2 regions of the Pseudoalteromonas sp. NH0006-46 genome follow, and region 2 is predicted to be linked to the other one. Evidence: predicted binding sites of a transcription regulator. Region 2 holds the regulator's gene; the other holds the start of a gene.
What was found. The regulator FliA, encoded in region 2, starts transcription of late flagellar genes. The targets are predictions, from matches to a motif close to CTAAAGNTNNNNNNNNNNNNGCCGATA.
Positions count from the first base shown of each region.

Region 1: a site for FliA is predicted at 8,239-8,265, ahead of AC27I2_RS19525 (DUF5610 domain-containing protein). Genes of this name have one in related genera too.

Region 1 covers NZ_BAAJML010000018.1:13,580-24,433, forward strand. The annotation lists gene gspL (type II secretion system protein GspL) at 1-441, shown strand, start outside; gene gspM (type II secretion system protein GspM) at 438-911, shown strand; gene AC27I2_RS19480 (type II secretion system protein N) at 915-1,673, shown strand; gene AC27I2_RS19485 (UPF0149 family protein) at 1,696-2,283, shown strand; gene AC27I2_RS19490 (hypothetical protein) at 2,324-2,530, opposite strand; gene AC27I2_RS19495 (hypothetical protein) at 2,530-2,889, opposite strand; gene ccoG (cytochrome c oxidase accessory protein CcoG) at 3,179-4,609, shown strand; gene AC27I2_RS19505 (serine/threonine protein kinase) at 4,687-5,661, shown strand; gene AC27I2_RS19510 (thiol:disulfide interchange protein DsbA/DsbL) at 5,696-6,319, shown strand; gene AC27I2_RS19515 (thiol:disulfide interchange protein DsbA/DsbL) at 6,336-6,974, shown strand; gene trmA (tRNA (uridine(54)-C5)-methyltransferase TrmA) at 7,035-8,132, opposite strand; gene AC27I2_RS19525 (DUF5610 domain-containing protein) at 8,295-9,422, shown strand; gene murI (glutamate racemase) at 9,500-10,300, shown strand; gene AC27I2_RS19535 (RNA recognition motif domain-containing protein) at 10,263-10,742, opposite strand.
Region 2 covers NZ_BAAJML010000001.1:666,743-677,596, forward strand. The annotation lists gene flhF (flagellar biosynthesis GTPase FlhF) at 1-1,273, shown strand, start outside; gene AC27I2_RS03040 (MinD/ParA family ATP-binding protein) at 1,266-2,126, shown strand; gene AC27I2_RS03045 (RNA polymerase sigma factor FliA) at 2,153-2,863, shown strand; gene cheY (chemotaxis response regulator CheY) at 2,903-3,286, shown strand; gene AC27I2_RS03055 (protein phosphatase CheZ) at 3,305-4,072, shown strand; gene AC27I2_RS03060 (chemotaxis protein CheA) at 4,088-6,349, shown strand; gene AC27I2_RS03065 (protein-glutamate methylesterase/protein-glutamine glutaminase) at 6,408-7,556, shown strand; gene AC27I2_RS03070 (flagellar motor protein) at 7,549-8,313, shown strand; gene AC27I2_RS03075 (flagellar motor protein MotB) at 8,315-9,268, shown strand; gene AC27I2_RS03080 (ParA family protein) at 9,288-10,058, shown strand; gene AC27I2_RS03085 (chemotaxis protein CheW) at 10,062-10,854, shown strand, end outside.

The DNA of each region.
Region 1 (10,854 bases), on a different contig from region 2:
ACAGCTGTTGCACTGGGTTCTACGTTAGTTATAAAGGCAATTGAGTTACAACAACTTAATTCTCAAGTCGATATAGCAAAAAACCAAGTGATTGAGCGATACCAAGCAGCATTCCCCAGTTCTAAAGTGCATCCTAATTTGATAAAAAATCAGATTAAAGGCGCGTTAGACAGGATAGAAGGCCCTGATGAATCTGGCTTTTTAGAGCTTACTACTAATTTAGTTGATGTATTTTCGCAGGTGAATGAGTTCACACCAGAGACCTTACGTTACGATAAACGCAGAAATGAGTTACGTATTCGCGCACGAGCTAAAGATTTTCAAACCTTTGGTAAAGTAAAAACCATACTCGAACAGCAAGGCTTAACAGTAGAGCAAGGCTCTTTAAATAACGACGGTGATTTTGTGGTCGGTGAAATTAAACTGCGAGGTGCTGCATGAAAACACAAGCGATAAAATACTGGCGTTCTTTAAAAGAACAAGAGCAGCAACTTATTATGGTTGCAGGTGGTATCTTTGTTATTTTTGTTCTTGTGATGGGGATATTTAGGCCATTAAATAATGCCATAACAAAAGCAGAGCAATCGCAAATTAAGCAACAGGCTTTACTTGTATGGGTTGACGAAAGCATAGTAAAGCTAAAAGCAGCGGGTAATACGCGTGTTGTAAGTAATCAAAATTTAAGTCAAGTGGTTAATTCTACCCGTAGCCGTTATCAAATCAACATCAGTAAAATGCAGCCTAGTGATGGTTCACTGCGATTAACGCTCGACTCAGTAGAGTTTAATAAATTAGTAGAGTGGCTCGATGAATTAGTGAATCAACATGGTTTAAAAATCGAAAATTTAGATTTAAGCCGCGACGATAAATCGGGTTATGTGCGAGTAAGCCGTTTGGTATTAGAGAATTAATAAATGAAAAGAATAATTACATTATCGGCTGTTTTTTTAATTAGTTTTATTGTGTTTTGTATCATTAAATTACCTGCTGCTATCGCGCTTGATTTAGCAAAACCTTATCTTCCTAAGCAGTTGGAAGTAGGGCCTGCTGTTGGCACTGTATGGCAAGGCCAATTAATGCAAGTTCGTTTTGATGGCGAACAGTTAAATAATGTGCGCTGGGATATTGCTGGCTGGGCATTATTTACTGGCAATTTAAATACTAATATAAAGTTTGGAAATGCTCGCGAACGTACTGATATATCGGGGTATGCACATGTCAGCTATGGATTGTTTAATCGCACCGTAAAAGTAACGAATGGTCTAGTACGCTCAACGGTAGAGCGAGCAATGCAACGAGTTCAGTTACCTTTGCCTGTTACGGCAAAAGGGCGTGTAATACTGGAACTTGATGAATACACCTCAGGTGCTCCTTACTGTGAGTCATTAAAGGGTGAAATAGCGAGTCCTAATATCGATGTGCAAGGTTTAAATGGTTGGTTTAATATAGGGTCTCTGGCCGGCAATTTAAGTTGTAAGTCGGGTGATGTGGCAATATTAATCGACCCTGATAACACCCTTGGACTTGAAGCCGATGCCACTCTCAAAGCTAACTTTGACTTTAGCGTGGCAGGGTATGTAAAACCAGATGCTAGCTTACCAAAAGATGTTCACGATGCGGTTAAGTTTTTAGGCCGACCAGATAGCCAAGGTCGTTACCCGCTCAATTTTTAATGTTTTGATATAAAGAGTTTTAATGCAACTACCGCAATTTACTGAGCTGCATGCTAAGCAGCTCAGCACATTTTTAAATACACAACCTCACGCCATGACCCTTGCACAAAGCCAAGGTTATTTGTTTGGTGTTATATGTTCACCCGACCCTCTTGATGTACACGAATGGGTTGATGTGATACTCAATAATTCTGCAGACAAATTAGATGAAGAAACACTGTTTTTATTTATGGCGCTTTACCATCAAATAAGTGAACAAGTGTTTGAAGTAGGGTATAAACTGCCATCACAGTACGACAATGCATTTTGCTCGCAGTGGAGCCAAGGCTTTTTAACAGCAAGTAATGCTTACACGCAAAAGCTGTTAACATCACCGCAGTTAGATGCACAGTACAAAGAGGCCTTAGAAACTGCACAAGCAACCCTCAGCTTTTTTGCATTAGATCCACAGCTTATCGCGCAAATCGCATCGCAAAATTCAATGAGCACAATGCAGTTGTGTGAGCAACAATATGACCTTATGGGAGATTTTGCACTTGGTTTTGCAGAGCTTGTAGAAATAGTAGCACTTAATAGTGGTTTGTATAACGATGAAGGCTGGGACGAGTAGTTAGCGTTAAACGTTTTAATATTGGCGCTTTAGTTATTAGTTAAGCGCCAAGTTCTAAAATAATATCTGTGCAGCCTTGCTTGCACTTTACTGCACCTTTACCCACTTCGCTGGTGGCTAAATCGAGTGTGAGCACCGAATTACACTTTTCGCATTTTAGTGTTTTACCTTGCGCTAACTGTTTCAGCATATTACGTTGCTTGTGAAACGAATCACTGGTTTTTTTGTTTAAGTTAGAAAAGTCCATTATTTAGCCCGCTTTTGTTCGAGTGATTCAGACACTATTTTACACACTGTATTTAAGCGGTCAGCGTAGAAGTAAAGATTTAAGTCACGTTCGCGACAGTAGCGTAAATTAAATAGCTGAACCGCGTCATCAGTGGTAAACGTTTTTTCTACATACTCTTTTTCAGAGCCTGAGAGTGTGAGCTCATTACTAATTCTGTTTTTTGCTAAATTAGCAGCTGGGCTTCTATTTACTTTACTTGCATTACTTAAAAAACCAACACCTTCCCCTAATAGCTTCTCGCGTGGTTCTTTTATAAGTGGATGATCAATGGTAAAAAACGCAAGGATCACAATGATCAATATAATAAACTTCTTCATGGATACGTAAACCTTGATCTAAATAGGGTTGAATAATCAAGCAGTGTAATAAACTGCCCTTTAAAAGCAAGTAACTGAGATGAATAAATTAGTAGCAATCAATACCAGTAATTTTAGCCAATATTGGTATAATAACTACCAGAAGTTAGATATTTCTGAAATATCTGAAAGTATTTAATTTATGATTCACTAAACAAGTCTTACTTAGCAAGTTACTTGCTACACTATGAGTATAGAGCATTTGATTAGTGCTCAGCTTTTATTTTCCAAGCGGTGTTGAGGAACTTCGATGGACAAACAGATTAAAGTAAAAAACATTCCTGTTGAGGTAAAAATTCAAAAGCCGGATTTAAGCCGTCAAGATGATAGATTTAACCCCCGTAACCGCATTTATGTGAGAGCTGTAAAAGGTCTTCACCAATTATTAAGACAACGTATTGGTTTTTTAGGCATGCTCGCATTTATGGTTTTGCCATGGATAAACTTTAACGGCCAGCAAGCCGTGCTATTTGATTTAATAGCACAAAAATACAATATTTTTGGTCTAACTTTATGGCCTCAAGACTTCACCATACTGGCGTTTATATTCATGCTGGCGGCTTTTGCGCTGTTTTTGGTAACTACATTTTATGGACGAGTCTGGTGCGGATATACTTGTCCTCAAACGGTATGGACCTTCATTTTTATCTGGTTTGAAGAAAAACTTGAAGGCACAGCAAATCAACGTAAAAAGCTCGATCAACGGCCTATGGACTTTGACAAGTTCTGGCGAAAAACGGCTAAGCATTCTAGCTGGGTGTTGTTTTCTTTGTATACCTCTATTTCGTTTGTTGGTTACTTTACACCGATAAGAGAGCTACTCCCTGATTTTATAACCTTTAATGTTGGCGGTTATGCACTAGTAAGTATTTTAGTGTTTGCTGTGTGCACTTATGGTAACGCCGGCTGGATGCGCGAAATTATGTGTTTGCATATTTGCCCTTACTCGCGTTTTCAGTCGGCAATGTTTGACAAAGATACCTACACAGTAACCTATGATGAAAGCCGAGGTGAAAGCCGTGGTCCTCGCTCACGCAAGGTCGCCCATGAAGATTTAGAAATTGGCGACTGTATTGACTGTAACTTATGTGTACAAGTGTGTCCTACAGGTATTGATATAAGAAATGGCTTACAAGCTGAGTGCATTAATTGTGGTGCGTGTATTGATGCGTGTGACGGCGTAATGGACAAAATGGAGTATCCGCGCGGTTTAATTTCATATACCACAGAACGTAACCTTGAAACGCCAGAAAATAAAACCAACCCTTTACGAGCTAAAATTATTGGTTATACGGTCATATTGGTGCTGCTTACTGGCGCACTTGTTACAAATATTGCACTGCGTAAACCTATGGACTTTGATATTATCCGTGACCGAAATCAGCTATATCGTGTCGACTTTAATGGCTTGGTTGAAAACACATATACCTTAAAGGTAATCAATAAGGCGCAGTATGAGCAAACCTTTAATATTAAAGTTATAGGGCTAGAAAACTTTAAATACATAGGTAAGCAGGTATTCACGGTTCAAGCAGGGCAATCTCACAATGAACCTTTGTCACTCGTTATGGATCCATATGATTTAAAATTGCCTATAACAGAGTTTAATTTTGTGCTGTCACCAGTTAACGAACCGGATGAAACGATATCGCAATCGAGTAATTTTTTTAGAGCGCGATAAGTCGCACTTTCTAATTCGGTGCATATAGCCAATAACAAAAGCGGGTTTAGCCCGCTTTTAATTTATATAAGAAGAGTATGAGCAAATTTAGCTTTATAGATTTAACCCCAGATTTAATACTCGATGCGATAGAAACCATAGGCATTTATCCTGAGTCTGGGCTATTAGCGCTTAACAGTTATGAAAATAGAGTTTATCAATTCAAGGCCGAAGACGGTCTTCGTTACGTCGTAAAGTTTTATCGTCCCGAGCGCTGGAGTAAAGCACAAATTCAAGAAGAACATGACTTTGCTTTTGAATTGGCTGACGCGGAAGTACCCGTTGTAGCCCCTGTTTTACATAACGGACAAAGCTTGTTTGAACACCAGGGTTATATGTTTGTGGTTTTTCCAAGTGTGGGTGGGCGATTATTTGAAGTAGATAATTTAGATCAGCTTGATGTTATGGGACGTTTGATTGGTCGAATGCACCAAGTAGCTAAAACAAAACCATTTACTTACAGACCAACAATAAGCTGTGGTGAGTATTTACATACAGCTAAAGTTCATCTTCAAAAAAGTAACTTAGTGCCAATGGGATTAAGCACTGCTTTTTATACTATTTTAGATTTGGTAATTGAGCAGACACAAAAGCAGTATCAAGATACAAATAATATTCGCTTACATGGAGATTGCCACGCAGGCAATATATTATGGGCCGGCGATGCGTTAATGTTCGTGGATTTAGACGATAGTCGCCAGGGACCTGCGATTCAAGATTTATGGATGATGCTAAGTGGCGACAGGCCAACGCAACTGTTACAGTTAGACACCTTAGTCGGGGCGTATGAAGAATTCTGTGATTTTGACCACGCTCAACTCAAATTAATTGAACCGCTGCGAGCAATGCGTATTATTCATTATATGGGATGGGTGGCAAAAAGGTGGAGCGATCCTGCTTTCGTGCGGAACTTTTCATGGTTTGCTGATGACAAATACTGGGAGCAACAAATTTTAGCGCTTAAAGAACAACTTGCAGCTCTGCAAGAACCGCCGTTAAAATTATTGCCGTAAATTATTATTTAATGACGAGTACAACGAGATACTAATGCTTAAAAAATTAAAACTGAGCCTACTTCTTTTATGTTTACCATTTGCAGCCTTTGCTGCACAGTTTGAGGCTAATAACCAATACACTATTATTAAAACTGAAAAAAGCACAACACCCCAAGTAACAGAGTTCTTTTCATTTTATTGTCCGCACTGTTTTAAATTTGAACCAGTGGCTAAAGCAATTGAAAAAAAACTGCCGGAAGGTACTGAGTTTGTTAAAAGCCACGTTAACTTTTTAGGTGGTGTATCTCCACAAGCACAAAGTAACTTAAGCTTTGCTTACTTAATTGCCAAACAACAAGGCCAAGCACAAAATATAGCTGACCAAATTTTTAGAAGCATTCATATTCAAGGTGTGCCTTTAACAGAAGTTAAAGATCTTAAAAAGCTGTTGGAAGTTAACGGGATAGATAGCGACACTTTTGACCAAGCTATTGCAAGCATGCCAATTATTGCCGCAGAACAAGCAATGCAAGACAAACAAAATAAATATTCAAAATTAGGTGCATTAACTGGCGTACCTACTTTTATCGTTAACGATAAATACAAAATCAACATTAACACCATAAAAAACCAACAAGAACTTGATGAGTTAATTGCGTTTTTATTAGCATTATAAATTTTGGAGTATAAGTATGATTAAACTACTTAAAGCAGGGTTACTTGCATTAGTATTACCACTGGCAGCAACGAGCTTTGCGGCGACCTATGAAGAAGGCGTTCATTACGATGTTATTTCTGAACGCGCTACTAAAAAGCCAGAAGTAAAAGAGTTTTTCTCTTTTTACTGCCCGGCGTGTAATAACTACGAGTCATTGATCAGCGAATTTAAGCCTAAACTTGATAAAAATGTTAAGTTTAAAAAGAGTCACGTTGACTTTGTGGGTGTTCGTAACCCAGAAAACCAACAAATGATGAGCCAAGCATTAGCCACTGCAGAAGTACTTCCGCAAAAAGAAAAAATTATTGCAGCTATTTTTAATCATATTCACACAAAACGCGCTAAATTTAACGAATTAGCTGACGTGAAAGATGTGTTCGTTGCGCAAGGTGTTGATGGCGATAAATTTGATAAGTTATTTAAAAGCTTTTCGGTTCGTACATTAAGCTCTAAGATGAAACGCGACCAAGAGTACTTTAAAGAAAAAGGCGCCCTTCGTGGTGTTCCAACATTTATTGTAAACGGTAAGTATAAATTAAACTTAGGCCGTGAATCAGGTGTTACGGCACCTGAAGATATCAGCAAGTTAATTAATTACTTGGCAAGTAAGTAAAAGAATACAAAAAAGCTCCTTTATAGGAGCTTTTTTGTGCCTATAAGTTTTTACTCACCGTTATTTTTTCTGCAAATACACACCTGATTCTATATGATGTGTATAAGGGAACTGATCAAATATCGCAAAGCGCTTGACGTTATGAGTACGCGTTAAATGATCTAGATCGCGTTCCAGTGTGTCAGGGTTGCACGATATGTAAATAATATTTTCGTAGTTAGCCACTAAATCACAGGTCAATTCATCCATACCAGCGCGTGGCGGGTCGACTAAGATGGTTTGGCAATTGTAACTTTTTAAATCAATGCCATCTAGACGAGAAAAAGTACGTTCTCCATTCATCGCTTGAGTAAACTCTTCGCTCGACATACGTATAATATCGAGATTATCTACATTGTTCTTCTCGATATTGTATTGAGCAGAGTAAACAGATGACTTAGATATCTCAGTTGCTAGTACTTTTTTAAAAGAGCCAGCTAGTGCAATAGAAAAGTTACCATTACCGCAGTAAAGCTCTAGTAAATCATTTTTAAGTGGTTTACATAAACCTTGTGCCCACTCAAGCATGCTTATATTTACTTTCGCATTAGGTTGCGTAAAGCTATTCTCTACTTGTTGGTAAACGAGTTCTTGGCCATTTACAGTTAATCGCTCTGTTACAAAGTCATCACCTAGCATTTCTTTTTGCTTACGTGCTCGGCCAATAAAGTCTATCTTATATTTTTCACTCAGCTTTGCCTTAAGCGCTTTAATTTCACGTAGCCATTCATCATCAAGCGGCTTGTGGTAAAGCAAGCTCACTAAAATTTCACCGCTGAGTGTAGACAGGTAATCTATTTGAAAAAGCTTTCGGCGTAAAACCTCACATGGCTTAAGGTTTTCAATCATTACTTGCATTATTTCACCAACAAGCGGTGCTGCAGGGTCAAACGTATCCACGCGTATTTTTTCTTTAGTTTGCTGATCGAACATTATATGAAACAGATCGTCTCCATCATGCCATACTCTAAACTCGGCACGTTGGCGGTAGTTAATTGGCTCCGAGCTAAACACTTCTAGCTGCTCCACACCAAAACGTTGAAACTGTGAAGTTATACGCTGTTCTTTTTCACTTAACTGCGCTTGGTACTGTGTGGTATCTATTTTAATAACTGCCATTCGCGTTATTGCCTTATCTAAGATCTGTTTATCGGCGCTATTGTAGGGAGCGGTTCGCATTTGTCTAGTTTTGGCAAGAATAAATGATGTTTTTTTACGCGGTTTACTTTAGTTTTTTATGCTCTGGCCGATAATAAAGTACGCACGCTCAGGAGACGAATCATGAAAATAGGCAACTATGGGTTTATACCAAGCCAGAATATAAACAAATTCAATAACAAAGCTGATGTACAACAACCTACCATCACGTCTCCGCAAGACAGTTATCAGCAACGAGGCAAAGAGTTGGCTGCTAAAGTCTTAGGCGATAAAATGGCAGAGCAGCTTGGTTTACCTGTTCAAGAAAAAAAGGCAGAAAAACCCCTTTTTGATTTTGAAGAAATTGTTAAAAATGTACTCGACTTTGTCACTGGCGCCGTTAATAAAGCAAAAGCTGATGGTGCCGATGACGATAAATTAAAAGGTATGTTAAGTGATGCCCGTAAGGGGGTTCAAATAGGTATTGATGACGCTGTTGATGAGCTCAAAGAGTCTGGCGTGCTAAACGATGAAACCCAAGAGGGGATCAATAAATCAAAAGAAGGAATTTTCAATGGCCTTGATGAGTTTGAAGATAATTTGTTCAACCCAATGCCCGCCAGTGTGGGGGTAACACAAGCACAGTATGCCAGTTTAAGTAATAATGCTCAGTACAGCTTTACAACCGCAGAAGGCGATGAAGTAACAATTAGTTTTGCCGATGCGTTTAAATCTCAGTCTGCTAGCAGTTATCAACGTGGTGAGAAAGGAGAGGCATTCGTAAGTGAATCATCACAATCGAGGGAGCTTTATTTTTCAATGTCAGTTAACGGCGACCTTAATGATAAAGAGCAAGAAGCAATTAATGAGTTGATGGAAAACCTACAAAACGTAAGTAAAACTTTTTTTAGCGGTGATTTAGATCGGGCATTTGAAGAAGCGCAAGAGCTTAGTTTAGGCAATGAGCAACTAGTTGCATTTTCAATGGACTTACGACAAACCAAAACGGTTGCTGCAATAAAAGGTTATGAAGAAAATAAACCGGCCCCAGAAAAAGTAATTGCAGATAAAATAGCGCCTTTTAATGATGATCTACGAGAGGCATTTTCTAAAGCCTCCGAGTTAGATATTCAAAATCAGTTATCAGGCATCATGCAATGGCTCAATGAGGACCAAAGTGAGATCGATAAGCTTGTTGATTATACAAAAGCTATGTTTGAAAACCTTAATAAGTTAAATAGCGCGGCAAAGCAAACAGCTGACGAGGTTTAGCCTTAACCTTAAACTACTTTCTTTTGCAAAAATCACATGGCAAACTGCCGTTCTAATCTAATTATAGGAACGGTCGTTTGTCAGCGCATATAATGGTTTTTGATTCGGGGATTGGTGGCACAACAGTACTTGAACATATAAAGCAACGTATCCCGAATGCTCAATATAGCTATTTCATGGATAATGCTTTCTTACCTTATGGGGCTCAGACACAACAAACAATCATTAATCGTTTGTGTTCGCTTATTCATTTTATTAAGTTAAACAAGCTAAACGTCGATTTAATTGTTATAGCGTGCAACACGGCATCTACGTCTGCATTAAGTGCCGTACGCAAAATTACAGATATACCCATTGTTGGTGTTGTACCAGCGATAAAACCCGCAGCAGAATTAACTCATTCAAACCACATTGCTTTACTGGCAACACCAGCCACAATAGCGAGCTCGTATACAAAAACACTAATAGCACAGCATGCCAGTAATGTAATCGTTAACTTATATAGTAGTGTTGAGTTGGTAAACCTTGCGGAACAGCTTTTTTTCAATGACTGCTTAGATACAATTAAATTGCATGCCGTGCTTGAAGATTTGAATATTGAAAAGCAAGTAGACGTACTTATATTAGGATGTACACACTTTCCCATACTTGCAAAACAAATTAGTGAATACTTTGAAAATAGTATTCAGCTGGTGGACTCCGGCGTAGCAATAGCAAGTAGGGTCAGTTATTTATTAGACGAATTAGGTTTATTAGCACAAAATATATCAGATATAAAAAAGCCGCTGCAATACTATGCAACGGCTAATGTGTTCAGTGATAAACTGGCGGTTAAGCTAGTTACGCTGATTGATCCGCCTGAGTTCGAAGGGCGTTAGCATCATCTTCTTGTTTTTGTTTTGCTTCACGTACTTTTAAAGTTCGTTGTTGAAACTCACTATCGTTCAAGTTAGCAATAGCATTGTCTGCGTCAGCTTGCGCCATTTCAACAAAACCAAAGCCACGACGTTTGCCTGTATTTTTATCCTTTAATAGACGAACGTTGAATACTTTACCTTGCTCTTCAAACAAAGCACGAACAACACCTTCGTTTGCACGGTAAGGAAGGTTACCAACGTAAAGTGTTTTAGTCTTCACTTCGGCCTCTTCTAAAACGTCAGACGACATAGCAGCAATAATTAGCCCACCTACTAACAGGCCAACAGCAAATACAATTGAAGGGTCAAGTTCTAAGCTTCCGAGTGCGAACTTAACAATAACAAAACCAACTACAGCAATAACAACAGAAAAGACAAAAGATTTTTGATCGGGTAATTTCATTTTAGATCTACCAATAAACAGGAAATAAACATTAATTTAACATTGTGAACTTGCTATCTTAACGTCTTAAACGAACTTAGCAATGATATTTATATGAAATTATAAATAGCAG
Region 2 (10,854 bases):
GCAAGTGCATAATTTTGTAAAACCAGAGCCACTTCGCGCTAAGCCAGAGCCACAAGCGAAAGTAGCTGATAGTCTTCAAGCATTATTAGAGCGTCAAGCTCCACGTCCTCGCTCTGCAGAACTGGCTTCTATGTTTTCGCAATCAGGTATTGATACTACAGACAACTACCAAGAGCCAGTGCAAGAACAGCGTCCTCGACCTATATTTACCAATGAACGCCAAGCTTCAGCTCGTCCGCAAACACAAGCAGACAGCCTTGGGTTTGATGACCTAGAAAGTGATTTTGATGACCTTGATACCCCAGTGACAAACCGTCAAGAAACTAAACATAATGAAAGTGAGCAAATTTCGTCAATGCGTGACGAAATGAATGCCATTCGTCAGTTGTTAGAGCATCAAGTATCAGGGCTCATGCAACAAGACATGGCAAGACGCGACCCTACTCGTGCATGCATGATTGATCGTTTAGTTGGTATGGGTATAGATAAAGATGTTGCAGAGCAAATGGCGTGCTTTGTTCCTGACGATGTGTCTCGTCAGCAAGGTTGGAAAGCACTTTTAACAATGGTTGAAGATCAGATGCAGACAACCAATAACGAAATTTTACGTCAAGGCGGTGTATACGCTTTGGTTGGCCCAACTGGGGTTGGTAAAACAACCACAGTTGCTAAATTAGCTGCACTTGGTGCACAAAAGTACGGTGCAGACAAAGTCGCTTTAATCACAACCGACACATACAGAATTGGTGCTTATGAGCAACTTGCTACGTATGGTCGAATTATAGGCTGTGGTGTTAAGCAAGTTAAAGATGCTAATGAATTAGCTGAAGTTTTATATCATTTACGAAATAAACGACTAGTATTAATTGATACTGCGGGTATGAGCCAACGCGACTTACGTTTAACTGAGCAGCTTAATACTCTTATGCGTAACCAGCGCGTTGATATTCGTAGCTATTTAGTGCTCAGTGCAACATCGCAAATACACGTGTTGCAAGAAACCGTTAGACACTTTAAGAAAGTGCAGTTAAGTGGTTGTATATTCACCAAATTAGACGAATCTTTAAGTTTAGGTGAGATTATTAGTATTGCGATTCAAAATCGCCTTCCAATAGGGTATCTTACTAACGGTCAACGAGTACCAGAAGATATTCGAGTTGCAAATGCTGAAAAACTAGTTAAAAAGGCTGAGCAACTCTATTTAAAAAGAGCAAAAGCACAACATTCAAGGCACCAAGCAGTGGCGCCAAGCACAGTAGGGATGTATGATTAACACAGTATTAGATCAAGCAAGTGGCCTGCGCAAAATGAGTCAAAACAATAACAACGGCGTAAAAGTTATCGCTGTCACTGGCGGTAAAGGTGGAGTAGGAAAAACAAATGTTTCTCTTAATACTGCAATTGCATTAGGCCAGCAAGGTAACAGAGTATTGGTTCTTGATGCCGATTTAGGCTTAGCAAACTGTGACGTTATGCTAGGGCTGCGTGTTGAACGTAACTTATCACATGTTTTATCTGGTGAATGCGAACTTGATGAAATTCTAGTTGAAGGCCCCGCAGGTATTAAAATTGTACCCGCGACGTCGGGTTCTCAAAGCATGGTTGAATTGTCGCCTTCAGAGCATGCGGGACTTATCAGAGCTTTTAGCGAATTAAATACAGAATTTGATATTTTAATTGTAGATACTGCAGCAGGTATTTCTGACATGGTGCTGAGTTTTTCCCGCGCAGCACAAGATGTCATGGTTGTTGTATGCGACGAGCCCACATCAATAACAGATGCCTACGCGCTGATAAAAGTATTGAGCCGTGAGCATGGTGTATATAAATTTAAAATTGTTGCAAATATGGTCCGCAGCATGCGTGAAGGGCAAGAGCTATTTGCTAAACTTTCCAAAGTAACCGATCGTTTTTTAGATGTATCAATGGACTTGGTTGCAACGGTTCCCTACGACGAAAATATGCGTAAGGCAACACGCCGTCAAAAAGTTATTGTAGAACTTTTTCCAAATTCGCCTGCGGCACTGGCGTTTCAAGCGCTAGCAACAAAAGCAGTTAAATGGCCAATACCTAACCAACCATCGGGTCATCTGGAGTTTTTCATAGAGAAACTAGTAAACGGCTAATTATGACAACATTGGTGAATAAAGTTATGGGATATCAATCAGCACAAAATTTAAATGTGATTGTTGAAAAACATGCATCACTCGTCAAAAAAGTGGCATGTCACCTTATAGCGCGTTTACCTGCCAGCGTTCAGCTGGACGATTTAATACAATCAGGCATGATTGGCCTGATTGAAGCTTCTAAGAGCTTTGATGCAACCAAAGGCGCCAGCTTTGAAACTTTTGCAGGGATTCGTATTCGTGGCGCAATGCTTGACGAAATGCGACGCGGCGATTGGGCACCCCGTTCAGTGCATCGCAAAAGCCGTTTGGTGGCTGAAACAATTGCTTTTTTAGAAAAAAGCTTAAGCCGTGAGCCTACAGATATAGAAGTTGCTGAAAAACTTGAAATTTCGTTAAATGAGTACCATCATATCTTAAACGATGTAAATGCAAGTAAAGTACTCGGTATAGAAGACCTTGGTGTCGACGAGGATGTCATCAGTCCAGTTGATCAAGATTTAGCGCTAGACAAACCGTTTAATAACGTTAAAAATGAGCGGTTTAATGAGTCTTTGTTAGGTGCGGTAAAATCTTTGCCAGAACGAGATGCAATGGTGCTTTCTTTGTACTATAACGATGAAATGAATTTAAAAGAAATAGGGCATATACTCGATGTAAGCGAATCGCGTGTAAGTCAAATACATGGTCAGGCGATGATTAAGCTCAAAGCTAAAATCAATGACTGGATAAATTAGTAGTAAGTAAACAAGGTTAAGACCTCACTGGGGGATGTTTTGGATAAAAACATGAAAATTCTGGTTGTTGACGATTTTTCAACAATGAGACGTATTATTAAAAATCTGTTACGTGACTTAGGTTTCACTAATGTTCAAGAAGCAGACGATGGGTCAACCGCTTTGCCAATGCTACAAAATCAAGTATTTGATTTTGTTGTTACCGATTGGAATATGCCAGGAATGCAGGGTATAGACCTATTAAGAGCAATACGTGCGGATGATAAGCTTAAACACATTCCGGTATTGATGGTAACGGCTGAAGCTAAAAAAGAACAAATTATAGCGGCAGCACAGGCAGGTGTTAATGGTTACATTGTTAAGCCATTTACTGCTGGAACACTCAAAACTAAATTAGAAAAAGTATTTGAACGTTTAGGCTAATGATAGGGGGAGAGGCTTATGTCAGCACTTGCTGCGCCTCAAATAACTTTAGAACAAGCTCGTCAGCTCGTTGTTTATCTAGAAAACGGTGAGCAAGACAAAGCCAATCAGTTAATTTTAGATACTGCTTCTAAGGAGCAATCTGAAATATTTGCTGAAGTTGGAAAGTTAACCCGTCAATTGCATGAAGCTTTAAAAAGCTTCGAGCTAGACACTCGCTTAACTGACTTAACTACCGATGCGATTCCAGATGCAAAAAAACGGCTTAATTATGTTATAGAAATGACAGAAAATGCCGCAAATAAAACAATGGATGCTGTTGAGGCTAGCCTACCAATTGCTCAGCAGTTGGCGGATGAGATATCTCATATCAAACCGACATGGGATCGCCTAATGAATCGAGAGATTGAGTTAGGAGAGTTTAAATCGTTATGCCACAGCATTGATAAGTTTATGAACAAATCTCATCATAAAACCGATGAGCTGCAAAGTTTGATGACAAATGTACTTATGGCGCAAGACTATCAAGATTTAACCGGGCAAGTTATTCGCCGGGTTATTGAGCTTGTTAGAGAAGTCGAAGAAAGCTTGATCCATCTTTTGACTGCCTTTGCTGATCAAAACGACGGTAAAGCCGAAAAAATAGAACAACAAAAAACAAATGAACCATTAGACGAACAAACTTTAGCAGGTCCAGAAGGCCCTATTATTGATAAAGAATCACGTAATGATGTTGTATCTGATCAAGATGAAGTCGATGATCTTTTATCAAGTTTGGGCTTCTAAGAGGAGAGTAACTGCATGTTTGAAGTCGATGAAGATATTTTACAAGACTTTCTTGTAGAGGCAGGAGAAATCCTAGAGCTTTTATCTGAACAGTTAGTTGAGCTGGAAAACAATCCAGAAGACACCGAATTACTCAATGCCATATTTAGAGGGTTTCACACTGTAAAAGGTGGTGCTGGGTTTTTAGCCATGACGGAGTTAGTTGACGCATGTCATGGTGCAGAAAATGTATTCGATTTACTCAGACAGGGTGTACGAACAGTTAACTCTGAGTTAATGGATGTGATTTTGCAGGCACTCGACACTATTAACGAGATGTTTGCTACCATTCAAAACCGCGATAAACCTGAGCCTGCCGATCCCGAACTACTTGAAGTTCTTCACAAACTGGGCTTGCCTCCAACAGAGGAAGAGCTTGCTGGTGAATCTCCATTTGACACGGTAGATGAGCCTCAACATGAAGCTTTAGAAACGCCTGCGGCAGAAGAAACTTCATCAGCAGATGAAGAAGACCCATTTGCCTTTGATGAGTTATTTAGCGGCGGTTCAGCTGCGCAAAGCGATGAAGAAACTCAGATAGATGAAATAACAGAAGATGAATTCGAAAACCTACTCGACGAGCTACACGGGAAAGGTCAAAGCCCAATAGCTGAAAGTTCGCCAAGTAGCAGTGATGTCAGTGGAGACATTACAGATGATGAGTTTGATAATCTACTTGATGAACTCCATGGCGTTGGAAGCTTTGGCGCTGTTGCCGCTAGTGAGCCTGCAAAAGAGCAACCAGCAAGTAATAATCCAGTAGAAAATACTGCAACGGCATCAACAAATACATCGGCAAGTAATACTAGCGATGATGAAATTAGTGATGATGAATTTGAGGCTTTACTAGATGAACTTCATGGTACTGGCGCTCCTAAATCAATAGAGAGTCCTGCAGTTTCAGAGTCTAAGCCAGCGGCAAAACCCGCGGCTAAGGTAAGTGAGCCTGTTAAAAAGCCTGAACCCGTAAAAGCTGCTGCGCCAAAACCAGTGCAAAAGCCTGCAGAAAAACCAGCAGCAAAAGCAGCGCCTGCTCCAGCGCCTGCAGCTGTGAAAAAACCAGCTCCTCCTCAAGCCGAGACAACAGTCCGAGTTGACACAAAACGCCTAGACCAAATAATGAATATGGTGGGTGAGCTTGTACTTGTTCGTAACAGGTTGGTAAGTTTAGCAACAAACTCAGAAAGTGAAGCAATGGGTAAAGCCATTTCTAACTTAGATGTTGTGACGGCTGATATCCAAGGCGCAGTAATGCAAACGCGAATGCAGCCAATTAAAAAGGTATTTGGCCGCTTCCCTCGAGTTGTTCGTGACTTAGCACGAAGCTTAAATAAAGATATTAGTTTACAGCTTGTTGGTGAAGAAACTGATTTAGATAAAAACTTGGTTGAGGCACTTGCAGATCCACTTGTTCACTTAGTTAGAAACTCAGTTGACCACGGAATAGAGATGCCAGCAGCTCGTGAAGCAGCTGGCAAACCTAGAACGGGTAATGTCACGCTTTCAGCTTCGCAAGAAGGCGACCATATCTTGTTAACTATCAAAGATGATGGTGCGGGTATGGATGCTGAGAAGCTCAAAAAAATTGCAATCAGTAAAGGCGTTTTAGATCACGATCAAGCGAGCCGTTTATCAGATACCGAAGCGTACAATTTAATATTTGCACCAGGATTTTCTACTAAGGAAGAGATCTCTGATATTTCAGGGCGTGGTGTGGGTATGGATGTTGTAAAAACTAAAATCACTCAACTCAATGGCTCAGTGAGTATTCAGTCAGAGCTAGGTGTTGGTACAATTTTAGAAATTAAAGTACCGCTAACACTTGCCATATTACCTACCTTAATGGTTGTAGTTGGTGAACAAACATTTGCACTACCATTGGCTGGTGTTAGTGAAATATTCCACTTAGATTTAACCAAAACAAATGTAGTTGATGGTCAACTAACGATCATTGTACGTAAAAAAGCAATACCGCTGTTTTATCTTGAGCATTGGTTAGTTAAAGGAGCAGATCGTACTCAGCGCAAAGCTCAAGGCCATGTTGTTATTGTTCAAATAGGTACTCAGCAGGTTGGTTTTGTCGTTGACTCCTTAATAGGACAAGAAGAAGTTGTGATAAAGCCTCTTGATGCACTTCTTCAAGGCACTCCTGGTATGGCAGGTGCAACTATTACGTCAGATGGTGGAATTGCACTTATTTTAGATGTTCCCAATATGTTAAAACACTACGCAGGCTAAATCATAAAGCAGGCACACAATTAAGTGTGCCTACATAGAAATTTAATAAGAGAGCTAAATGGCCGTAAAAGTTTTAGTTGTTGACGATTCAAGCTTTTTTCGTCGTAGAGTAAGCGAAATTCTTGAGCAAGACAGCGACATACAAGTAATTGGATTTGCCATAAATGGCAGAGAAGCTGTTGAAAAAACGGCCCAACTGCGTCCTGATATGATCACAATGGATGTAGAAATGCCAGTGCTTGATGGTATTAGCGCGGTTAAAGAAATAATGGCCAGCAATCCTACACCAATTTTAATGTTTTCTTCATTGACCCGTGCTGGCGCAACAGCCACACTCGATGCTCTTGATGCGGGGGCGATGGACTTTTTGCCTAAAAAGTTTGAAGACATAGCACGTAATAATGAAGATGCCATAAAGCTTCTCCAAGCTAAAGTTAAAGAAATTGGCAATAGACGCATTCCCAGAACTTTTAAGCCAGTGTCGTATTCTAAACCCGCAACACGTGCGGTACCTCAAAGAAGTAGCACATCTTCCATCAGGCAACCGGATAGAAGTTTTCAGCGTTCAACCCCTGAACCATCATTAACCAAAACACAGAGCTCACTTCCTTCTCGTGCCAGTGGAAAGCAATATAGATTAGTCGCAATTGGTACGTCTACGGGTGGCCCAGTTGCTTTACAAAATGTGCTAACGCAATTACCAGCTAATTTCCCGCATCCTATTTTACTCATTCAGCATATGCCCGCTGCTTTTACACCGGCATTTGCAGCTCGCTTAAATGGTTTGTGCAAAATAAAAGTAAAAGAGGCACAACAAGGTGATCGGTTAGACCCAGGAACTGCTTATTTAGCGCCGGGCGGTCAACAAATGATGGTTGAAGGACGAGGTGGTTCAAAAACATTGCGTGTTTTTGAAGATAATAGCGAGCGAATTACTTATAAGCCTAGCGTCGATGTAACGTTTGCAAGTGTAGCTAAGGCTTTTCAAGGCGATGTATTAGCAATTATTTTAACTGGCATGGGCGCCGATGGTCGAGATGGTGCGAGAATGTTAAAACAAACTGGGGCTACTATTTGGGCACAAGACGAAAAAAGCTGTGTTGTTTATGGTATGCCACAAGCTGTTGCTAATGCGGGACTTTCAAGTGAGAGTTTAGCGCTGGATGATATTGCAACGCGGATAAAAAGTGAAACCGGTTGTGGATAAGCTCTCCGTACTTGGGTTAATAGTTGCACTAAGTGCTATAGCAATAGGCTATCATCTAGAAGGTGGTGTGATTGCAGCGCTTTTTAATGGTCCGGCACTCATTATCGTACTAGGTGGTACTTTAGGTGCTGTCATGCTTCAAACATCTGCCAGTACTTTTAAAAAAATGCTTAGAATGAGTCACTGGGTATTTGTTACGCCAAGCTATGATATTGATGATGCGATTGAACAGGTTAAACGTTGGTCGCATAAAGCGAGACAAGAGGGCTATTTAGCACTAGAGGATGAGGCATTAACGCATTCAGATGTTTATGCCGCAAAGGGGCTCAGCCTGTTAGTTGATGGTGGTTCAGAACAAAAACTCAGAGATACACTTGAGATAGACTTATTGTTAGAACGTGAACGCTTACTTGAAGCGGCTCGGGTTTACGAAGCAATGGGCGGCTATAGTCCTACCATAGGTATTTTAGGGGCCGTTCTTGGACTTATTCAAGCAATGTCTTTTATTACTGACCCCCAATTACTAGGTGCTGGAGTTGCTACTGCCTTTATTGCTACGATATACGGCGTGGGGTTGGCTAATTTATTATTTTTACCCATGGCAAATAAGCTTAAGCAACGTGTAGAAGAAAAGATGCTTTACCACGAAATGCTTGCTGAAGGTATCATTGCAATTAGCGATGGCCAAAGCCCTATGAATATAGAGTTAAAGCTTGAAGCTTACCGTGTTGAGCGGCCAAACCTAGTGGACGCATAAAATGATGCGTCGACGTTTGGGTCGCTCGGCCCAAAAAAGTCAGCACACAGAACGCTGGTTGGTGTCGTATGCTGACTACATGACCATCATGTTTGCTTTTTTTGTTGTAATGTATGCTATTGCAATAAACAAAGAGGAAAACTTTCAAATTCTATCGGATTCTTTAGAGCAAGTGTTTGATAAATCAGCACGTATTTATTCTCAGCAAGGGACGGGGGTAGAGGGTACCGGAATACTCACCGATAGAGTCACGCCTGAGAAAGAATTACTCTATGGTGAAAGTATAAACAAAGAAGAGCAAGGCCCCGAGTTACTCGATGGCCAAAGTGATACGAGCAATATCCAGCAAAAATATTTAGGAAAACCGCTCGATAGTTTATTAACAAAGCTTCAATCTGCGCTTATTGACGAGATTCGTGATGGTGAGGCTAACCTAGAATTACATCAAGATTGGCTAATTATCGAGCTGAGTTCAGGTATGTTGTTTTCTAGCGGTAGTGCTGTTGCACATTCTCGAGCAAAACAAGTCGTTAAAATAGTTAAAGATATTATTGAACCGGTAGATAACTATATACGGGTTCGCGGTTATACAGATGATGAAACTATTCGAAATGAAATATTTCGCTCTAATTGGGAATTATCTGTAGCTCGGGCGACTTCTGTTTTAGTTGAGCTTGAATCATTAGGAATAAATTCAGCCAGAATGGCCATTGAAGGGTATGGACAGTATTCACCTTTTGCTGAAAATAATACAGAAGAGGGGCGCGCTGAAAATCGCAAAGTGGTTATCGCTTTATCTAAATATGGATTGCCTAATGAAGTAAATAAACTGGCTGAAGAACAAGCAGCTGAGATTAAAGAGCCAGAGCCAGAAGTAGAGTTGCCGTCAGACGATGACACAATAAAAATTATTCGTTTACCACATGGTGGCATACGTATTACTACACGTAATTAAAAAGTAACTGGGATGTAATGTGAAGATTTGGACTGTAGCAAACCAAAAAGGGGGGGTTGGTAAAACAACTACTGCGGTCAGTCTTGCTGGAATTTTAGCATTACAAGGTAAGCGAGTTTTACTCATTGATACTGACCCGCATGCTTCTTTGACCTATTACTTTGGTATTGATTCAGAAGATTTAGAAGTCAGTGTTTACGATATTTTTGCTCGCGGAACCAGTATGCAGAGCGAGGAAATACTTCAAGCACTGTGTCCTTCTACACTTGAAAACTTGGATATTTTGCCGGCTACCATGGCTATTGCTACGCTTGATCGAAGTATGGGCAATAAAACAGGCATGGGGTTAATATTGAAAAAGTCGCTTGCAAAAATAAGCGAACATTACGACTATGCTATTTTAGATTGCCCACCTGTTTTAGGTGTATTGATGGTTAATGCATTAGCTGCCAGTGAGCGAATTTTAGTGCCTGTACAAACAGAGTTTCTTGCACTTAAAGGCCTTGATAGGATGATGCGCACAATGGAGTTAATGCAGAGCTCACAGGCGAAAAGTTATGAATATACTATAATACCTACAATGTACGATAAACGTACAAAGGCATCGCTTGAGGCTTATAAAACTTTACAAGAAACGTACGGTGATAAAGTTTGGCCTGGTGTTATTCCCGTTGATACAAAATTAAGAGACGCAAGTTTGGCTCAAAAGGTACCAATAGAATTTTGCCCTCGTTCTCGTGGTGTATTTGCTTATAAAGCATTATTAGAATATTTAATTGAACAAGGTTAATGAATGAGTAAGCAATTATTTGCTAATGAAAAAGTAATGACTCAGTATTTAGGTGCCTTGCTTTGTGAAGAGGAGCTTGTGAGTGATTTAGAGCCCGTAGCAAAGCTTTTAGAAAATATACCGGATGATTCACATGATTTAACTGCGGACCCTAAACTTAAAAAACCGGATGTTGAAGTAAAAACAGAATTAAGCACTCAATTACCTGTAGTAAAAAATAAGCAAGACGTTAAAGAGACAAAAACGGTTGTTGAAGATAATATTGATTCGCCAAAAGAGGTAACAAGTACAAGTGTTGATTTAGCTGAAGAGGCAAAGCCAAAGCTCTCAAATAACAGTGAATCAGATTACTTTGATGGCGAATTTCAAGCATTATTTTTCGAAGTTGCAGGGCTTACGTTGGCTGTGCCACTCAAAGCTTTAGGCGGTATACACCAATTAGGTGAAGTAAATCACTTGTTTGGTAAGCCAAAATGGTTTAAAGGCGTTATGCTAAACCGAGATGAAAAATTAAATGTTGTTGATACTGCGCGATGGGTAATGCCAGAAAAATACGACGAAAAACTTGAAGCATCATTAGACTATCAATATTTAATCACCTTGGGTGATAGCCAGTGGGGATTATTAGCAGAAAAGTTAATAAATAACATTACATTGACAAAAGAAGATGTAAAATGGCGTACCGATCAAAGTAAGCGCCCATGGCTTGCTGGGGTTATTAAAGAAAAAATGTGTGCTTTAATAGATGTAGATAATTTAAATACATTATTAGAAGAAGGCTTAGATAGCCGTCAGT